3 regions of the Ruminococcus sp. RTP21484sp1_RTP21281st1_A8_RTP21281_210402 genome follow, and region 1 is predicted to be linked to each of the others. Evidence: predicted binding sites of a transcription regulator. Region 1 holds the regulator's gene; each other region holds the start of a gene.

Region 1 (4,142 bases):
CCACCACCAAGGTCATAAACCATGATCTTCTGCTCTTTCTCATTGTCAAGACCATATGCAAGAGCTGCTGCTGTAGGCTCGTTGATGATACGTTTTACATCGAGACCTGCAATCTTACCAGCATCCTTGGTTGCCTGACGCTGAGCATCATTGAAATATGCCGGAACAGTGATAACTGCTTCTGTAACAGACTCTCCAAGGTATCCTTCAGCGTCTTTTTTCAGTTTCTGAAGAATCATAGCGGAAATTTCCTGTGGGGAATATTTCTTATCATCAATTGTTACACGGTAATCTGTACCCATCTCTCTCTTGATGGAAGAGATTGTTTTCTCTGCGTTTGTTACTGCCTGACGTTTTGCAGGCTCACCTACCAGACGCTCACCTGTCTTTGTGAATGCTACAACAGATGGTGTTGTTCTGGATCCTTCTGTATTTGCGATAACGGTTGGCTGTCCACCTTCCATAACAGCTACACAGCTGTTTGTTGTACCTAAGTCAATACCAATGATTTTTCCCATGATAATTTTCCTCCTGTTTAAAAATTCATGGTTGCTGTCCATTATACGAACAGTAACATTTATACTTTGTTTTTAGAAAATGTCGATGAAGTTTGATTCTCCAAGATGCTTTCTGTTAATTAGCAACTTTTACCATACTGTGTCTTACAACGAAATCCTTGTAGGTATATCCCTTCTGGAATTCCTCTACGACGATGTTCTCGCCAACGGATTCGTCCTCCACATGCATCACTGCATTATGCAGATTCGGATCAAATTCCTTACCTACAGCTTCGATTGGCTTCACACCCATCTCATCAAAAGCTGTCATCATCTGCTTGTAGATCATCTTCATGCCTTCTGCAAATGGATCATCCTCCGGTGCCTGTGCAAGACCTCTTTCGAAGTTATCCACGATCGGAAGCATTTTTTCAACGATGTCCCTAGCGCCGATGATGTACATGCTGGATTTCTCCTTCTCCGTTCTTTTACGGTAGTTATCGAATTCAGCCATGCTGCGCTTCAGTCTGTCTGTAAGTTCCTCGACCTGCTGTTCGAATTTATCTTTCTCTTTTTTCTTCTTGCCGAAGAAAGAAGTTTTTGTCTTGGTTTCCGGTTCCTTCTGAGATTCTGCTTCCTGATCTGACTGCTCAGTTTCTTCTGTCTGTGCTGGTTCTTCGGAAGTCTCCTCTTCTGCTGTCTGGGCTGTATCTGCTGCCTCTTCTTCGCTTCCGTCTGTTACCGGAATGTCAACTGCTTCTTCCTGTACTTCGGCTTCTTTATTCATTTCTTCTGACACGCTTTCAACCGCCTTTCTAGGTTTTCTTATTTACCATTTCGTCAAGCTGGACTTTTAATTTCTTTAAGCTGTCCACTACATTCTCGTAATCCATTCGCTTGGGACCGATGATTCCAATAGTTCCACGCATTCCATCTCCCAACTCGTAAGTAGCTGTGACCACACTGCAGTCTTTCATGGTACGTACCGGAACTTCATCCCCGATGTATACCTGAACTCCTGTGTTCTCCGGATCTCCCATTTCCTCACGGACCATATCCGCAAGTTCCTGCTTATCCTCGAAAGTGGAAATCAGCTCACTGGCTCTGGATGTATCTGCAAGCTCTGGATACTTAAATATGTTGGTTGCTCCCGATGTATATACTTTCATATCTTCTTCGTCCACGTGAATTGTAGCTGCAACTGCGTCCAGCACATCTGCAACCACACCGCTGTGGCTTCCCGCCTGTTCTTTCAATCTGGCGATCATGCCCAGATTAATGTCCTGGATGGGTACGCCGTTCAGGTTCGTGTTAAGAAGAAGATTCAGCTTCAGGATCGTCTGGTCATCCATCTCCTCATCAATATTAATGATCTGGTTCCGAATAACATTACCCTCACATACAACTACGGCAATCAGCTGCCGCTCATTGACTCGTGAAAGCTGAATGAACTTCAGGGTGCTTCCCTTATACTGGGGAACCGCAACCATAGCCGCATAATTGGTATTCGTGGCAAGAACCTTCGCCACCTGCTTGAGCACCTTATCCATCTTATCTGACTTCTCAATCATCAGATCACGGATTTCTGCGATCTCGGCTTCCTTCTCCCTGGTAAGCTCATCTACATAAAGGCGATAGCCTTTATCTGATGGAATTCTTCCGGCTGAGGTGTGGGGCTGTACGATGTAGCCCATATCCGTCAGGTCGGACATCTCATTTCGGATAGTAGCAGAGCTGACATTCAGATCCGGATATTTGGAAATAGTTCTGGAACCTACAGGCTCACCTGTTTCCATATAAGTTTTGATGATTGCTTTCAGTATTTTCCGTTTGCGCTCATCTAATACTTCATCCATGAAATATCTGCTCCTTCCTGAAAAGCAGACGGTCAAACCTGATTCTGATTTCCGTCTGGCTTCTTCGAATTCCTTTGTTAGCACTCATTATTTAGGAGTGCTAACATCTATGTTCTTAAGATACACCTCAGTATTCCTTTTGTCAATATTTTTTACAAATTTTTTTCATCTTTTTTGATAGTTTTTACCCTATACTTTACCATTCTGGCTAAATTCTCCTTACTGCAATACTTTTTTTGGGCAGCAAGGATACTATCAGGTATCTGCCAACGCAGTCTTATGTTTGCTGCCGCATAAATGAAAAAGATGCCTTGAGAAAATTTTCCCTGGCATCTTCTTTCCTATATAGGAATACCGCCCATAGGCGACATGTCCGTTTTGTAACTGTTCAGCACCTTCACAGTTATATGTTTCGCAAAACAGCCCCTGCTGAATAGCAGCCTCTATTTTTTATAATTTTCCAGATAGTCAAGAACTGCTGTCGGCTCATCCAGAAAGACTACCAGATCCAGCACGGAAAAATCCATGAATTTCTCTTCTGCTGTGTACTCCAGCAATGCTTTCATCTTGTCATAATATCCGTCAATGTTATACAGCACAATTGGGCGGTCAATACGTTTCAGGCTTTTCAAGGTAAAAATCTCAAAAAATTCCTCGTAGGTACCAATTCCGCCAGGTGCTACGATCGTAGCATCTGATTTTTCTTCCAGAAGTTTTTTGCGCTCTCTCATATTCTCTGTGAAAATAAATTCCGTGCATTTCTCATACAGAACTCCAGGCTGGTCAAAAAATCGGGGAGCAATTCCAAGTATGTAACCATTTTCTGCTGCCACGCCTCTGGCTGCTGCTCCCATCATTCCGGTAGCCCCGCCGCCAAACACCAGACCGTGACCTCTTTTTCCCATTGCTCTTCCAAGCTCTTCTGTTTTTTCATAATAAATGTTTTTAAGCAGTGCACTTGAAGCGCCATATACACATATGTTCAATCTGTTATCCCCCTTATTTTTTCTTCTAAACACAGGTGCAGCCTACCTGCGGCAGCACCATATACGAAAGTCAGCTGGCATATCTTTTCCAGTCAGCTTCCGGCAGCCGCGCAAAACACCATATTTGCCACACCGCACAAAACCATCACCAGAATAGGATTCATTTTAAATTTTCTTAAAAGCACCAGTGCGGCAGTAAAGAACACCACCATTCGAATGCATATGTTTTCCCGAAACAGTTCCACTGCACCATTTATAAAAAAAGATGATACTAAAATGGTAACTCCTGCCTTGGCGATCATGGCCACAACCGCCGGGCGAAGGGATGTAAGAGTTCCCTGGAGAAGGGACATTTTCCGGTATTTCGTGTAAATATATGCCAGCAGGGTTACAATTATACAGGAGGGTAAAATACAGCCAAGAGTAGCCACCACTGCGCCACCAGGACCAGCAATCCTGGTTCCTACAAAGGTTGCGGAGTTTACTGCAATAGGACCAGGAGTCATCTCTGCAATGGTCACAAGATTCGAAAAAGTTTCCATGGAAATCCAGCCATGCATAGTCACTACCTGTTCCTGTATAAGAGGCATTGCTGCATATCCACCTCCAAAGCTTAATGCACCAATCTGAAGGAAGCTGAAAAAGAGCTGAAGATAAATCATTTTTTGCTGCCCTCCTTCACAAGTGTACGCGCAAATCCAAATACAGCCACAATAAGTATTATATAAATAATGTTTACCTTCAGAAAATAGCTTACACAAAAACTGATGACCATAATAACCACATTTACCCAGTCATTTGAT
Region 2 (4,142 bases), on a different contig from region 1:
TGCAGATACAGGCTGCGTCCCCGCAGATGCTCCGGACTATGAGATGCCTCTCGATTAAGACATGCATAAAAGACGTTTTCGTTTTTGGCAGTAAGTTCCCAGAAGGGCAGTTTGATGATACTGGGCGTCATCTCACCCACGCCAAGTTCCAACAGCAGGACTTTTTTGTCGGACTGATCCATTATCCAGCGTCGCAGGAATCTATGGTAGCGGTGCAGGTTATCCTGCCAGAAGGTTCCCTCCAGAAAGGTATCATCTCGTACCCAAGGCACCAGCACCCGCCCGCAATCCGGGCAACGGGGAACAGCTTCCTCCGGCAGGCGAACACCCACCAAGCGACCGGTCAGTTCCTTTACCAGTTCGCGGTTTTCCCAAATATCATCCCGACAGGGCTGGCTGCACTGGCAGTAGCTAAAGTCTCCCTGAAAGGCGCAAATTTGTTCCTGGGGAAATACCCGAAAAAACTGCTGATCGACATTAGTGGTCAGCACAAAGACCGGTTTATCTGCAACAAGCGTTTGCAGATCCAGATAGGGCTGCCCCGTAGGGGTTTCCCACATGAAGCGGATATATTGACTGTAATATCCCCACTGCTCTCCATAGCTGGAAAAGCAATGGTAGAATCCAGCCAGCGGAGAGGTAAAGCCATACTGTTCACGAAAGGGAGCCAATGCCTCCGAAAGTGCCGAGGACCAATGGTAGTGGTCGTATCCAGCTGCGCTTGACAGGCCGGAGCCGCCTCCGATCACAACGGCATCTGCTTGAGCAATACGCTCGGCAAGTTCCTGAAGCGCCGCTTGGTTTCCAACCCTCATTGATCGTTATCTCCGCTTTCCATGGTGTTCCGTGCATCCCGCAGCACTTGAGCAATGTCGGCCACAATGGTCATGCCCTTATCCTCCAACTGCTTGGGCAGGAAGTCATATTTGTCGTTGACAGCAATATATCGAGCATGGGGAAAGCTGAGGGTCATGTTCCAGAAAGGTTCTTGGATAAACATGGGAGTCATTCGACCAACGCCCAACTCCAGGAACAGAATTTTGCTGTCTTTGTGTTCCAGTACGTAGCGAGAAATTTTTTCGTACTGTTCTTCATATTTCTTTCCTTGCAGGAAATTCCCATATCCTCGCACCCAGGGGAAAGCCTCGCCACCGCAGTGCGGACACCGGGGAATGAGATCCGTGGGAATCTTCGTGCCATCCCCCATAGCGGCCACCATATCAGCCACTGGCTTTACCGCATCCCAGGTGTCATCGGTACAGCAGGCGGCACACTGGAAGAACCGGTGATCTCCCTGGATCTCCGCCACCTTCTCCTCCGGGTAGAGTTTGACAAACTGGGTATCCTGATTGGTAGTGAGGATGAAGAAGTCCTTGCCTTTCAACAAAGCGTCTAAATCCAAATAGGAATGACGCACAGGTGCGGTCTGGGTGGTGTGAAGGAATGTGGCGAGATACCCCCAATACTCTTCCCTTGTCTTCCAGGGGTGCATCATCCCTGCAAAAGCACCTTTGAAGTGGTACTTCTCCGCAAAAGGCCGGAAGTATTTCCGGTAGGAGTCGTTGTCCTCGTAGTAAAAATCTCCGCCACCGGCAGCGGACAGACCGGAGGCCCCGCCCACTACCACACAGTCAGCTTCCTTTACCTCCTGTACCAAACGATGGATCTGTTCGCTATACGGCAGCGGCTTTTTGTCAGTCAGCTGATAAGGCGTACTGCCGGAAGCATAGATAGGATAGTGCCTGGAATAATTCATCTGGGTCTGCATGACCAAATCATCATAGAAGTTCATTGTCACCATTCCTTTCGAGTGGGTGTTATTTTTATTCTTACTTCAAATCATTTTAGCATCCTCTTGCGCTGTTGTCAATGTGCTGTTATAATAAAAATAACATCAAAAAAAAAGGAGATTAGTCCATGAAATATCCCACCCGCCTTAGCGATGCTGTTCATATTCTGGCTTTTATCGCTCTGTACCCAGACTGCGACCTAACCAGTAACAAGCTGGCAGAGAGCGTTCAGACGAATCCTGCCTATGTACGCCAGCTCATGTCCGCCTTGCGGAAGGGAGGGCTGCTGGTCAGCGTGAAGGGGCATCCCCGACCCGCTCTGGCTCGTGAGCCGGAGAAAATCACTCTGCTAGATGTCTATCGGGCAGTAGAGGGCAACAAGCCCCTGCTCCATCAGGACATCCACACCAATCCTGCCTGTGGCGTGGGTGTAAATATCCAACTGGTGCTGCGGGATTTTTACTTGGACATTCAAAAAACAGCGGAACAAAGAATGCAAGAGATCACGCTGAAAGATGTGCTGGAACAATATCACATGAAGTTGGAAGGGATGCCCTTGCAGCGTTTATGACGGATCGATTTTCAGAAACGCTTCCATTTGGGACAAAAATTCTTCTGAACGGGAAATACAGAACCTCCTTGCGGGACTATACTGAGAACCGGAGAGACCTATACCCCGTATTGGTATTCCGCTTTCCAGAAAAGGAGGTTTCAAATATGCAAGAAAAGTACAATGTCACAGGCATGACTTGTGCAGCCTGCCAGGCTAGGGTACAAAAAAGCGTATCCAAACTGACCGGTGTGCAAGAGTGCAATGTCAATCTGTTAAAAAACAGCATGGTGGTAACTTACGACGACAAAAATGTAAACAGTGGGCAGATTATCGCCGCTGTAGAAAAGGCGGGCTATGGCGCATCCCTACAGCAGGTCAAGGGAAAATCAGCTGCACAGACTGTCTCCCCGGTGAACACGGCGAAAAAGGAATATGAGGCGATGCGCCGTCGAGTAATCTGGTCCTTTGTATTCACTATCCCTTTGTTCTATCTCCCGTACAGAAGATTTCCGTCAAGCAAACAACAATAAAGCAATCGAATGGAGGAACCACTATGAAAAAAGAACTGATGATCGAAGGAATGATGTGCCAGAACTGCGTCAAGCATGTTACCCATGCCCTGGAGGGTATCTCTGGTGCGTCCCATGTCCAGGTAAGTCTAGAGGACAAAAAGGCCACTGTTGAGGTCCCGGAGTCCGTTACCGACGAAACCCTAAAAGCGGCAGTTACCGAGGCGGGCTACAAAGTCACAGAGATTATCCCCCATGAAGGCTGATAAGGCTCACATAACCCGTTCCATTAAGATTGCCAGAGGACAACTGGACGGCATTTTGCGAATGATTGAAGAGGATCGCTACTGCGTGGACATTTCCAATCAGCTGTTGGCAACTCAGGCTCTTTTGAAGCGAGTGAATCAAGAGATTTTGCGGGCCCATATACGTGGCTGTGTCCGAGAGGGACTGCATACGGACGAGCCCAACCCAAAACTGGAGGAAGCTCTCCAACTGTTGGAAAAGCTGGTTACATAATAATAAACAATGGAGCGGCCAAATTTGAATGATCGGCCCTAAATTAATCAAGGAGGAAACCAATATGAAACTTGGCATTATTCGTTGTATGCAGACAGAGGATTACTGCCCCGGAAGCCGGGATTTTCGGACAATCCGAGAGAGAAAAGGCGCTTTTATGGGAGAGGATGATATTCAGTTAGTGGGCTTCATCAACTGCGGTGGCTGCCCCGGAAAAAAAGCGGTACTGCGGGCCCGTTCTCTGGTAGAACAGGGCGCTGACACCATTGCTTTTGCTTCTTGCATCAGCAAAGGGACTCCCATTGGTTACTCCTGTCCTTTTGCTAAGCGTATGCGGGAGCTGGTGCAGAAAGAGGTAGGCGATGGTGTCCATATCTTGGATTACACCCATGACGCTGGTCCTGAACCAGAAACCTCTCAGAAGTAAAGTTTCTTTTCCCTCCGGCCTATGATAAGATAGACTTCAAGGAGGAGTGCTAAATGGTTCAGAACCACTTACCCCACGACCACGGACAAACTATCGAGCAGGCCCGAAATTTCCATCACATGATTGAGTGGCTTGTAAAAATCGCCTGTCCGTCGCAAGTAGAAAAACAAAAAGGAACGCCATGAAAAAAGAAGAATCCAAAGTTATCGCTCAAAAACTTCAAAAGATTCCAAACGGCACCCTCGCCTTGAAGCATTGCCGGGCTGGTGGAACGGGTACCACACTCTTTGGAGAACAGTTTCGAGCGGTTACCGCTGGAAAAGGGTATATGGAGGCATATGAAA
Region 3 (4,142 bases), on a different contig from region 1:
GGTTACAAAGAAGCACCAGCTGCAGTTACAATCAATGTATCCAATACTGGAAATGTGAAATTAACCGGTATTGCTGTAAGTGTAAGCGGAAACGAATTTACAGTAAGTGCTCCGTCTGCTTCAGAATTAGAGGCAAATGCAAACCAGTCTGTATCCTTTACTGTTGCACCGGCAGTTGGATTGGCAGCAGGAACCTATACACAGACTGTTTCCATTAAGACAGATCAGACAGATTACCTGAATATTCCAGTAAGCTTTACAGTAACAGAAGCTGCTGCCAAGCTTACAGCTGTAGGCAAAGTATCTGATATCAGTCTGGCAAACGGGGTTGAGAAGTCAGCAGCTGGACTGCAGCTTCCATCTACTGTTAAGATTACTACAAACAAGGGCGATATGAATGCCTCTGTAAAATGGGATGTAAAGGGCAGTGCATATAATCAGAACAGTACAGAAGCACAGAAGTTCTCTGTGAAAGGTACTGCTGCTCTTCCAGACGGTGTTACCAATCCGGATAACCTGAGCCTTGTAGTATCTGTTAATGTCACTGTAAGCCGTGGACCGATTGTATCTGATGCAGGGAATAACAGTATCACAGGAATCAGCTCCGATGGAAACTATACTACAGAGACCAAGATTACTTTCACTGCAGTTGGCGCAGGTATGGATATTGAAAATCCGATTAAGGGAGATGTAAGATATCAGCCGCTGAACTGGGAGGTTCTTGAGGCAAGAAGCTGGGACGGCGCACCATATTCTGCAACTTTCCGCATGGGCAAGAATGGAAATTATACTTTGACTGTCACATATAATCAGCAGCAGTTTGATGGAAGCAACTGGGTAAACACTGGAACACAGGATACCAAGCAGGTTAATTTCACTGTAAATGCTGCACCGAATCAGACTCTGACACCGGCTGCAGACAAAACAGATGCAAATCAGAAGAATGCAGTAAAGACCGGGGATAATACTCCAATCCTCCCATTTGTAATTATTCTGATTGTTGCGATTGTATTAATTGCAGGAATACTTGTTTACCGCAATAAGAAAAAATAATAGTGGATTCTCAGATAAACAGTAATTGTGAATGAGAGCAGAACGAATGAGGGAGACCAGAAATGGTCTCCCTTCTTTTAATAAAAACTACTAGCACTCAATTAAAATGAGTGCTAAATTTTCCTTGACTTTTAGTCAGTTTGGTATTACTATAGTTTGTATAATTAAGAAGACAAAGGAGAGTGAGCTGCATGGCTGAGAAGCATGGTAGTTTATCAATTAACAGTGAAAATATTTTTCCAATTATAAAGAAATGGTTATATTCTGATCACGACATTTTTGCAAGAGAGTTAATCTCCAATGGTTGTGATGCAATTACGAAGCTTAAGAAACTTGATGTTATGGGTGAATACACACTTCCGGATGATTACAAAGCTGAAGTACAAGTTATTGTGAATCCGGAAGAGAAGACTTTGAAGTTTATTGATACAGGTCTTGGTATGACGGCCGATGAAGTGGAAGAGTATATTACACAGATTGCTTTTTCAGGAGCTACTGAGTTTCTTTCCAAATATAAAGATAAGACCACGGATGATCAGATCATCGGTCATTTTGGACTTGGCTTTTATTCAGCATTTATGGTAGCAGATGAAGTTCATATTGATACTCTTTCTTATAAAGAGGGCGCTGCTCCAGTACATTGGACCTGTGATGGTGGTACAGAGTATGATATGCAGGAAGGCAATAAGACTACAGTTGGTACTGAAATTACTCTGTTTTTAAATGATGAGAGTACAGAATTTTCCAACGAATATCGTATGAGAGAGATTATTGAGAAATATTGTTCTTTCATGCCGGTAAATATCTATCTGTCTAAAGAGAATGCACCGCAGGAGTATGAGACTATTGATGAGGCTGAGCTTCGTGATGATGATGTAATTGTAGAGCGTATCCACGAGGATGCTAAGACTGAGGAGAAAGAGAATGACAAAGGTGAGAAAGAAGTCGTAGAAGTATCTCCTGCAAAAGATAAAGTAAAAATCAACAAACGTCCGGTATCTTTAAGTGATCCGGAGCCATTGTGGATGAAACATCCAAACAGTTGTACAGATGAGGAATATAAAGAGTTTTACCGTAAAGTCTTTATGGATTATAAGGAGCCTTTGTTCTGGATTCATTTGAACATGGACTATCCGTTTAACCTGAAAGGTATTCTGTACTTCCCGAAGATCAATACAGAATATGATTCCATTGAAGGTACGATCAAACTGTACAATAACCAGGTATTTATCGCAGATAACATCAAGGAAGTAATTCCAGAATTTCTGCTTCTTCTGAAAGGTGTAATTGATTGTCCGGATCTTCCACTGAATGTATCCAGATCTGCACTGCAGAACGATGGCTTCGTGAAGAAGATTTCCGAGTATATTACAAAGAAAGTAGCGGACAAGCTTACCGGAATGTGTAAAACAGACCGTGAGTCCTACGAGAAATACTGGGATGATATCAGTCCATTTATCAAATATGGCTGCATTAAGGACAGTAAGTTCTCAGATAAGATGAATGATTATATCCTCTTCAAGAACATTGATGGCAAATATCTGACTCTGAAAGATTGTATCGAAGAGAACAGGAAACCAGAAGATGAGACTAAGACAGAAGAGACTGTTGAATCCACAGAAGAGAAGAAAGAGGACGGCGCGAAAGACGAGAAAGAGCCTGAGAAGACTACTATCTTCTATGTAACAGATGAGGTTCAGCAGAGTCAGTATATTAACATGTTCCGTGAGGCAAAGAAGGATGCTGTTATTCTGAAACACAATATTGACAGCGCTTTTATTTCCCATCTGGAGCAGAAGAATCAGACTATCCAGTTTAAGAGAATTGATGCAGATCTTACAGAAGAACTGCGTGGGGAGGAAGCTACTGACGAGGAGACTTCCAAGACTCTTACAGAAGTATTCAGAGATGCATTGAAGAATGACAAACTGGAAGTGAAGGTTGAGAATCTGAAAAATGAAAAAGTTGCTGCTATGATGACCCTTTCTGAAGAGAGCCGTCGTATGCAGGATATGATGAAGATGTATAATATGTACGGCATGGATCCATCTATGTTTGGTGGTCAGGAAACTTTGGTTCTGAATGCGAAACATCCGTTGGTTCAGTTTGTAGCAGACAACAAGGATTCTGATAAGACCCCGGTTATTTGCGAGGAACTGTATGATCTTGCCATGCTGAGCCATAAACAGCTTTCACCGGAAGAGATGACCAGATTTGTTCAGAGAAGCAATGAAATTCTGCTTATGCTGACAAAATAAGTTATGACAAAAAGGGACAGACGCATAAATGAGTATTGCATTTAGGACGCCTGTCCTTTTTATATGAAAAATTGGAAAAGTTTATCCTGTTATTCTGTTTTTCTATAGAATTTTATCTCGAAATCTCTAAAAAATATTACAATTTTCTTAATTTTCGTCTCAAAATGCTAAAAAAGGCAAATTTAACTCGTATTATATGTAGAGGCAAATCAAGGGCTGACTGCAGATGCAGAATCAGAAGTATAACTTATTGTGGGAGGGACAAAAATGAGAGAGGTATACGGCACGATACGCAAACTTGGTGCGACATCGAAATATAAAGGATATTATTTTGTGGCGGAAGCCATACGCATGACAATGGAATTTCAGGAAAGACCAATGAAGATCACAAAAGATATTTATCCAAGGCTTGCAAAGAAATTTAAATCCAAGCCATCTAATATTGAGCATGATATTCGTACAATTGTAAATGTATGTTGGGAAAATCATCGGGAAAGACTGGAAGAGATTGCCGGATATCCTCTGGAATACAGACCTACCAACAGTGAATTTGTAGATATGATCGCCTTTTATCTGGGAGATGAAAAAGAAAGCAAGGTTCCAGACGTGGAATGCCAGAATAACTCTATTGGAAAATTAATGGAGAACCTATTCTGACAGGATTAAACTTCTTCTACAGATAATCCGCTGCGATGAAAAAAATCCATCACATATTGCTCCCAAAGGTGGTCCAGTTCTTTACCGGGAAGAAAGGTTTTCATAGATGTTCCGGTAATACAAAACAAGGTCTTATTCTTATATTGGAGATTCAAATACAGACCTGTTATCAGT

Evidence for each region. The regulator HrcA, encoded in region 1, represses chaperone genes, less so after heat shock. The targets are predictions, from matches to a motif close to TGTTAGCACTCNNNNNNNNNGAGTGCTAACA.
Region 2: the regulator HrcA is predicted to act here: its motif matches at 1,793-1,823, upstream of AB5170_RS07770 (NAD-dependent protein deacetylase).
Region 3: the regulator HrcA is predicted to act here: its motif matches at 1,142-1,172, upstream of htpG (molecular chaperone HtpG).

What each region holds. Positions count from the first base shown of each region.
Region 1 is NZ_JBCPGE010000001.1:57,216-61,357, forward strand. It holds gene dnaK (molecular chaperone DnaK) at 1-518, opposite strand, end outside; gene grpE (nucleotide exchange factor GrpE) at 634-1,296, opposite strand; gene hrcA (heat-inducible transcriptional repressor HrcA) at 1,313-2,353, opposite strand; gene AB5170_RS00275 (TIGR00730 family Rossman fold protein) at 2,797-3,339, opposite strand; gene AB5170_RS00280 (chromate transporter) at 3,432-4,001, opposite strand; gene AB5170_RS00285 (chromate transporter) at 3,998-4,142, opposite strand, start outside.
Region 2 is NZ_JBCPGE010000012.1:53,578-57,719, reverse strand. It holds gene AB5170_RS07775 (NAD-dependent protein deacetylase, SIR2 family) at 1-815, opposite strand, end outside; gene AB5170_RS07770 (NAD-dependent protein deacetylase) at 812-1,792, opposite strand; gene AB5170_RS07765 (Rrf2 family transcriptional regulator) at 1,918-2,361, shown strand; gene AB5170_RS07760 (cation transporter) at 2,508-2,873, shown strand; gene AB5170_RS07755 (heavy-metal-associated domain-containing protein) at 2,897-3,118, shown strand; gene AB5170_RS07750 (metal-sensing transcriptional repressor) at 3,108-3,371, shown strand; gene AB5170_RS07745 (CGGC domain-containing protein) at 3,436-3,798, shown strand; gene AB5170_RS07740 (hypothetical protein) at 3,852-3,983, shown strand; gene AB5170_RS07735 (helix-turn-helix domain-containing protein) at 3,980-4,142, shown strand, end outside.
Region 3 is NZ_JBCPGE010000004.1:116,155-120,296, forward strand. It holds gene AB5170_RS03075 (hypothetical protein) at 1-1,053, shown strand, start outside; gene htpG (molecular chaperone HtpG) at 1,245-3,311, shown strand; gene AB5170_RS03085 (sporulation initiation factor Spo0A C-terminal domain-containing protein) at 3,579-3,968, shown strand; gene AB5170_RS03090 (DUF5721 family protein) at 3,974-4,142, opposite strand, start outside.